One region of the Paenibacillus sp. FSL R5-0810 genome, then DNA from elsewhere that is predicted to be linked to it. Evidence: riboswitches for the same ligand, from Rfam matches in the RefSeq annotation. Region 1 holds a riboswitch; the other holds the start of a gene.
The links. A riboswitch is a leader RNA that binds a small molecule or an ion and turns the genes downstream of it on or off. The one in region 1 is predicted to bind ZMP and ZTP.
Positions count from the first base shown of each region.

Region 2: it holds a riboswitch for ZMP and ZTP, as region 1 does, so the genes downstream of both, purT (formate-dependent phosphoribosylglycinamide formyltransferase) here and rpiB (ribose 5-phosphate isomerase B) in region 1, are expected to answer to the same signal.

Region 1 covers NZ_JBBOCF010000001.1:5,653,061-5,656,551, reverse strand. Annotated here, with positions in the region: gene glyA (serine hydroxymethyltransferase) at 1-172, opposite strand, end outside; gene MKX76_RS25025 (TIGR01440 family protein) at 338-922, opposite strand; gene rpiB (ribose 5-phosphate isomerase B) at 1,029-1,487, opposite strand; ZMP/ZTP riboswitch at 1,600-1,681, opposite strand; gene MKX76_RS25015 (low molecular weight protein arginine phosphatase) at 1,816-2,403, opposite strand; gene MKX76_RS25010 (manganese efflux pump MntP) at 2,583-3,146, opposite strand; gene MKX76_RS25005 (L-threonylcarbamoyladenylate synthase) at 3,236-3,491, opposite strand, start outside.
Region 2 covers NZ_JBBOCF010000001.1:1,339,813-1,343,303, forward strand. Annotated here, with positions in the region: gene MKX76_RS06105 (PAS domain-containing sensor histidine kinase) at 1-1,434, opposite strand, end outside; ZMP/ZTP riboswitch at 1,648-1,729, shown strand; gene purT (formate-dependent phosphoribosylglycinamide formyltransferase) at 1,794-2,954, shown strand; gene MKX76_RS06115 (MATE family efflux transporter) at 3,334-3,491, shown strand, end outside.

The sequences.
Region 1 (3,491 bases):
CAGGGTAGCCTTCCGCATATTTATTGGTGAGGACGGTGCCCATCGCTTCCATGACCGCTTCGCTGACAATATTCTCCGATGCAATCAGTTCGATATTGCTGCGCTGGCGCTTCAGCTCCAGCTCCATCGCTTCAAGTACAGCAGGATCGTTCTTACGCAAATGTTCCATCATTTTTATATCCTCCTATGATCCAAAATCTTACTATAAATATTCTGTTTCCGTATTACACAGGGCCAACTACCAAATGGGATGTGGGGCAGTACGTGAAATGTTTCTACAATCGCTGTTGCTCCCTACAAACAAGCAAAACAGGATGTCCAAGCCGTTCCAATCGAATCAATTGCATGATCCGGAATCCGCATCCGGCACCTGGCGATAAACGGCCCGCTCTCCGCCGATCAGCTTCGGCCGGGTATAGGCGGCCGTAACCCGAGCCTCGCCGATATACCGCTCACTCGGCCTAAAGGGAACCGCCACGCTGCGCAGATGCATGCCGATCAGCGTCTCGCCGATGTCGATACCCGCATGCGCCTGAATGGATTCCGCCAGGCAAGGCTGCTTCATGCTGCGGTAGGCGCTGGCTGCCATGGAGCCGCCGGCTCCGGGAATCGGCACAGCCGCCACTTCCGTCAAGCCAAGCCGCTCGAGCAGCTCGCGCTCAACGACCAGCGCTCGGTTCAGATGCTCGCAGCATTGGAAGGCCAGCGAGAATCCGTACTCCGCCTGAACCTCGGCAATGCCTTCAAGCAACTGCTGCGCCGTCTCCAGCGCGCCGCCTGTCCCGATCCGCTTGCCCGCAACCTCGCTCGTGCTCGCGCCGACGACCAGCACCTTGCCCGGTCCAAGCTTCGCCGTCTCGGCGAGCTCGCGGACGATGCGGGCGGTCTGCCCGTTTAAGGAAATGTTGGAAGCATCGCTCATGCCACAGTCCTCCCTTAATAGTCTCTACGTCGCTTCATGCCCTAAGTCCCTCACATGAAGGGAACTCTCTGAATGCAGCCCCAACACCTTTTCGGAAAGAAACGTCCTATCCGTTCTTTAGGTAGCGTTCCTCGATCGCCTTGATCTTGTTGACGCGGCCGACATGACGCTCGCCGTGACTGAACTCGGTTGTCAGCCAGGTGCTGACGATTTCCGCAGCAAGACCAGGGCCGACTACGCGTTCGCCGAGCGCGATCACATTGCTGTCGTTATGCTCGCGAGTCGCTTTGGCCGAGAACACATCATGCGTCAGGGCGCACCGGATTCCCGGCACCTTGTTCGCCGCGATGCTCATGCCGATGCCGGTTCCGCAGATCAGAATGCCGCGATCGGCTTCGCCGGACACGACCTTCTCGCATACCGGCAGCGCATAGTCCGGATAGTCGACGGAATCGGAGCAGCCGCAGCCGAGATCCTCCACCTCATGTCCAAGGCTGCGAATAACCTCCATGATCTCCTCTTTCAGGCGAATGCCCGCATGATCCGTGCCTAGTGCAATTTTCATCGATGAAACCCCCTCATATGTTCGCTTTCGCGTGATTAGCTTGTTTCATTATAACCCAAATATCCCGCAAAAGACGAAAAAAGAGCAGTCGGCGCACACGTAGTGCTCCAATGCTCTTTGCCCAGGCGACCGGCCGTATACTCCGGTGCTCCACCGTGGTTTCATCCACTTCGTCGCCAGTTACACCGGATCTATTGTTGTTTCCCCTACATCTTAAATCAATCGTCCGGGAAAGGCAAGCGGCTTTTTTAGCCACGCCTGCAGCTGTGCCTTTTCCACTCACGCGCTCTGATGCCAGAGTCATAATTCGTCCGCCCGCAGCAAGCGATTACGCCGGCCCGCCCGCATTCAGCTTGTCCAACAAACGAAAGAGCGCCGTCCGAATCTCGGCTGCGGTCGCTTCATACTCTTCCTTCGTGCCGCCGAACGGGTCCGAGATATCAAAGCTAGGAATGCGCTGGCGAAGCTCAATCAACCGTTCGCGATCCTTATCGCTGACATTTTGACCAAGCGCTCGGGCCAGCTCAATCGATGCGTACAGACTGTCTTGCTCCTGCAAATCTGCAAGCACCTTGCTGTCATCCTCAACATATTCCTTTAAGGTATGCATTTTATCGGCCGCGTGAGGAAACTGCCGAATGGCATATTGCTTATGCGATTGGGTTAGAGTCAGAACGAGATCAGCCCATTCCACCAGCTCTGAGGTGAGCGGCTTGGATACGAGCTCGTCCCGGATATCCTGATCCCGCAGTACGGATTCCGCATGATGGGACACCGGCATGCCATCTATCGCCGATACGCCGGCGGATCGCACCTCCAGCGGAATGCCCCGCTGCTTCGCCAGCTTGCGCAGCATCCCTTCGGCCATCGGACTGCGGCAGGTATTTCCGGTGCAGACAAATAGTATCTTTTTCACAGTCTTAAGGCTCCCTCCCGTCAGTATTAGGTCATTAGGGATATTGTATCAAATCTCATCACAAATTTCGCAACTTCTATATTACTCGGACAATGATTCCACAAAAGTTACTACTCTGCCGGTCAACGAATTCCCCACATTCATCCACATTTCATATCCGGTGTGCCTTACCGCCCGTATCAGACAATAAACATCACGCCAAACACGACCAAAATAAGTCCTCCCAGCATCTCGCCGTACTCGCCCAGCTTGCTGCTGACCTGACGGCCCAGCATCAAACCGAGAATCGACATCAAGCCGCCGACAACCCCGAAGGTTACAACGATCAGCGTTACATCATGCACGAACATGCCCAGCGATAATCCAACCGAGAACGAATCGATGCTGACGCTAAGCGAGAACAACAGCATACCCAGCAGTGCGGATGGATGAACGAGCTTGCCCTCGCCTCCGCGAAAAGCGTTATGGATCATATGGCCCCCGAGCAGAACCAGCAATCCGCCGGCGGCAAGCCCGGTAACCTGTCCCAGCAGCAATCCGACATAACGGCCGGCAGCCAGCCCCAGCAGGGGCATCAGCATATGAAACAGGCCGATCAGAAAGCTCATGCCCAGCATATGACGGTGGCGCAGCCCGCCTCGCAAACCGACTCCGATGCCAAGCGAAAACGCGTCTAGCCCAAGTGCAACCGCCATGAGCAGAATCGCCGCAAGCTGTCCCGATTGGACAGACGCCTCCAACATGCCCATTCCCCCAAGTCTCATGGTCTTGTACACCATATGCGGACAAGGGATAAATGATTCCTGATCGGCTTTGGAAAAAAAGGCTGCGGTTAATGATCCACGTCGATAACGCGATGTCCTGCCGCCTTCAGCAGCCGGTTCATCACCGCGGCGCCGAGGCCCTCTTCAGGGCAGGCTTCCGCAAGAATGAAGGTGGCGCCGGCCTCGTCGAACCGGCGCAGGCCGGCGTACAGCCGGCGGGCCGCTTCCTCCGGCGCGGCCTGGCGGCCGAGCGGGACCGCCACGTCCGCGCGGTAGCGACCAATGTGCTCGTCGAACGACAGCACACCGGTCACCTCGCCGCGG
Region 2 (3,491 bases), 4.3 Mb from region 1:
CAGCTGAATCGTAAAGCTGGTGCCCTGCTCCGGGGAGCTCTCCACATGGATCGATCCGCCGTGATTATGGATGATGTTTTTCGTAATCATATATCCGAGCCCGGTTCCGCTATCCTTCGTTGTGTAGAAGGGCTGTCCCAACGACCGGATCTGCTCTGGCGTCATGCCGATACCATCATCCTGGACGATGATATGGACATCGCTGTCGCTTTGCTGAATGGTCAGCGTGATCGTTCCTCCTTGATCCATCGCCTCCATGGCGTTCTTCAGCAAATTGATGAATACCTGCTTCAGTTGATTCGCTTCGCCGTGAACGTATACAGGCTCGGCAGGGAAACGCGGGATGATCTCGATATTGTTCAGCGCAGCCTGGACCTTCATCAGGGTAACGATTTGTTCGACGATGCCGAGCACGTCAAATGGCTTGCTGACATGGGAGGTTTCCGGCTTGGATAGCACCAGCAGTTCATTGACGATCAGCTCGATCCGTTTGAGTTCCGATTCGATGATATCGAAATACAGCTTATTGCTTTGCTCCGACGAACGAAGGAGTTTAATGAAGCCGTTAATTGACGTGAGCGGGTTACGGATCTCATGCGCGATTCCTGCTGCCAATTGTCCTGCTGTCGTCAGCTTTTCGGACTGCATGATGCGATCCTCTTCCATCTTCTGCTCTGTGATATCTTTGAATATGCTAAGTGCGGCCTTTTCGCCTCTATAGGTGGTGACCAGCGTGATACCGGAGACGATTTTTTGTTGACCGTCCAAACAGCGGATAAGATATGTAACGGGTCCGATTTCCCGATATTCCGCATAACGCGTTCTTCGCCTTGCAAGCTTATGATGCGAAGAGGGATCAACCACGACATCGGTTGAAATTCCGAGCACGTCAGAGACATTCGAGGCGTGAAGCAGCCGTAGCGTCGCCTGATTTGCGTACTGGATCATGCCGTACTTTGTAATGAGCGCGGAAAGCGGGAGCTCTTCCAGGAGCTGCTGGAAGCCTTCTTCCTTCTCAACCAGTTTCATCTCCTTCTGTGTCAGCTGTTCCTGGAGCTCGTAAACAGGGGTGAGATTCTCAAATTGGACCAAGCAATGGCGGAACGGCGATTGCGCTTCAGCGGATGCCGAAAAGTGAAGCTTCAAATCCAGATTCCGTCCGGCAGGATGTTCGTATTTCATGCCAACTTGGAGTGCGGTCACCTGAGAAGGCTTGAGCTGGAAATCTCCCGTCTTGTGCCTAATCACTTCCTGAATTCCGCCGATGTTCGTCGCTTTCAGCGCTCCATCCATTAATTCTTGTTTGGAGCAGCCCAATAACTCACACAAAGCCGAATTGACTTGAAGCACTTCTCCGTCGATTGAAACGATGGCCATTCCGATGATGGCGTGTTCAAAAGCAAAGTCCTGACGCTGGACAGAATAGGGGAGCACGGCAAGTCTCCTTTCAATTGACTGTAAGGTTTGATCACCCCCCTATTATATGTGCTGGATGCGCTTTCATCAATGAAAGGGCGATAGATTTGGTAACTTGCGCGCATGGAACGGATTGGTCAGTGGCCGCTTTCGGTGATTGTCATGAGCGGTCATATTGCATTCATATTGCATTCATGCTCAATATTCAGTATGATTTAGCTGACAATGAGTAGGTCGATGTGTGACTGGCGCTGCATGGGGGAACCATGAGGGAGCACATGGATGACGACAGCCGTACGCCTGGGCAGAGGTAAGGGAAGTTTATTTTCCCTTACCTCTTTTTAATATTTCTATTTTGAAAAGGGGACTGGAGAACGATGTATAAAACGAAAAAAATGCTGCTGCTGGGATCCGGAGAACTCGGAAAGGAAGTCATTATCGAAGCGCAGCGGTTAGGTTTGGAGACCGTGGCGGTAGACCGATATGCCGACGCGCCTGCCATGCACGTCGCGCATCGCCATTACGTCATCGATATGCTCGACGGCGCCAAGCTGAGGGAAGTCATCGAGCGGGAACAGCCTGATCTGATCGTTCCCGAGATTGAGGCCTTGGCCACATCCGAGTTAGTGAAGCTGGAGGAGGAGGGCTTCCGCGTCATTCCTACCGCAAGAGCGGCCAAGCTGACGATGGACCGGGAGGGCATCCGCAGGCTTGCTTCGGAGAAGCTCGGATTGCCGACGGCCGGATACCGCTTTGCGGATAACTATGAACAATTCGAGGTCGCGGTAAGGGAGATGGGCTTTCCTTGCGTAATTAAGCCGCTTATGAGCTCTTCAGGGAAAGGGCAGAGCGTCTGCCGATCGGAGAGCGACATTGAATCATGCTGGAACAATGCAATGGAAGGCGGGCGCGTACAGAACGGCCGGGTGATCATCGAGGAGTTCATCACCTTCCAGTCGGAAATCACACTGTTAACGGTTCGTTCGGTGAGCGGGACAAGCTTCTGTCCGCCGATCGGACATGTGCAGGAAAGCGGTGACTATATCGAATCCTGGCAGCCTCATCCGATATCCGAGCAGCAGATGAAGGAAGCCGAGCGCATTGCGAGGGCCATTACCGATGAATTGGGCGGCTTCGGATTGTTCGGCGTCGAGCTGTTTCTGACCGAGGATCAAGTATATTTCAGTGAGGTATCGCCTCGCCCGCATGATACCGGATTAGTTACGCTGGTCACGCAAAATCTGTCCGAATTCGCGCTTCATGTCCGGGCCATCCTCGGTTACCCGATTCCGGAAATCGTGCTGATCACCCCGGGCGCCAGCCGTCCGTTGAAAGCACCGGGTGAGCTTGAAAACTACAAGATTACGGGCGCCGAGCAGGCGCTCGCGGTACCGAGCACACAGGTTCGTCTATTCGGCAAGCCTGTGACAAAGGCTGGCAGAAGAGTAGCGGTGGCCTTGTCGACCGCAGGCGAGGTGGAGGAAGCGCGATCTCGTGCCAAACAGGCATTGGACAAGCTTGGGGTGGAAGAAGCATAACGGTGTTAGCCTTCTTCCGAAGTGCGCCTTATCCGCTTATGCTTGATATCAAATCCATTTGAAGAATGCAATACTGCCCAATAGCGAGAGGTCAGCCGGATTGCCAACGGCTGGCCTCTTTTCCATAAGAGGATACGTTAGATCCCTATCTACGAATGGCCATACGATGATCGGAAAGGCAGTGCCATGGAAATTATTTAGATTTTGAATATAAACCTGCATCACTTTTGCCGTTGTTCATGATAAGATACACAAGAAAACAGCATTCGTGCTGCCCGGAAGACCCATCGCCCGATAAGCGACCCGGTGTGCAGCAGGAAACCATACATATTAGAAAAAAGATGTTGAATGGCGAACTTCACATCATAGGAGAGCACTCATGAAAGATATGACACAAGGCAGTCCGATTAAACTGATCATCATGTTCACGATCCCGCTGTTAATCGGCAATCTGTTTCAGCAATTCTACAATATGGCCGACACGCTCATTGTCGGACGCACGATCGGCGTGAACGCACTGGCGGCCGTCGGTTCGAC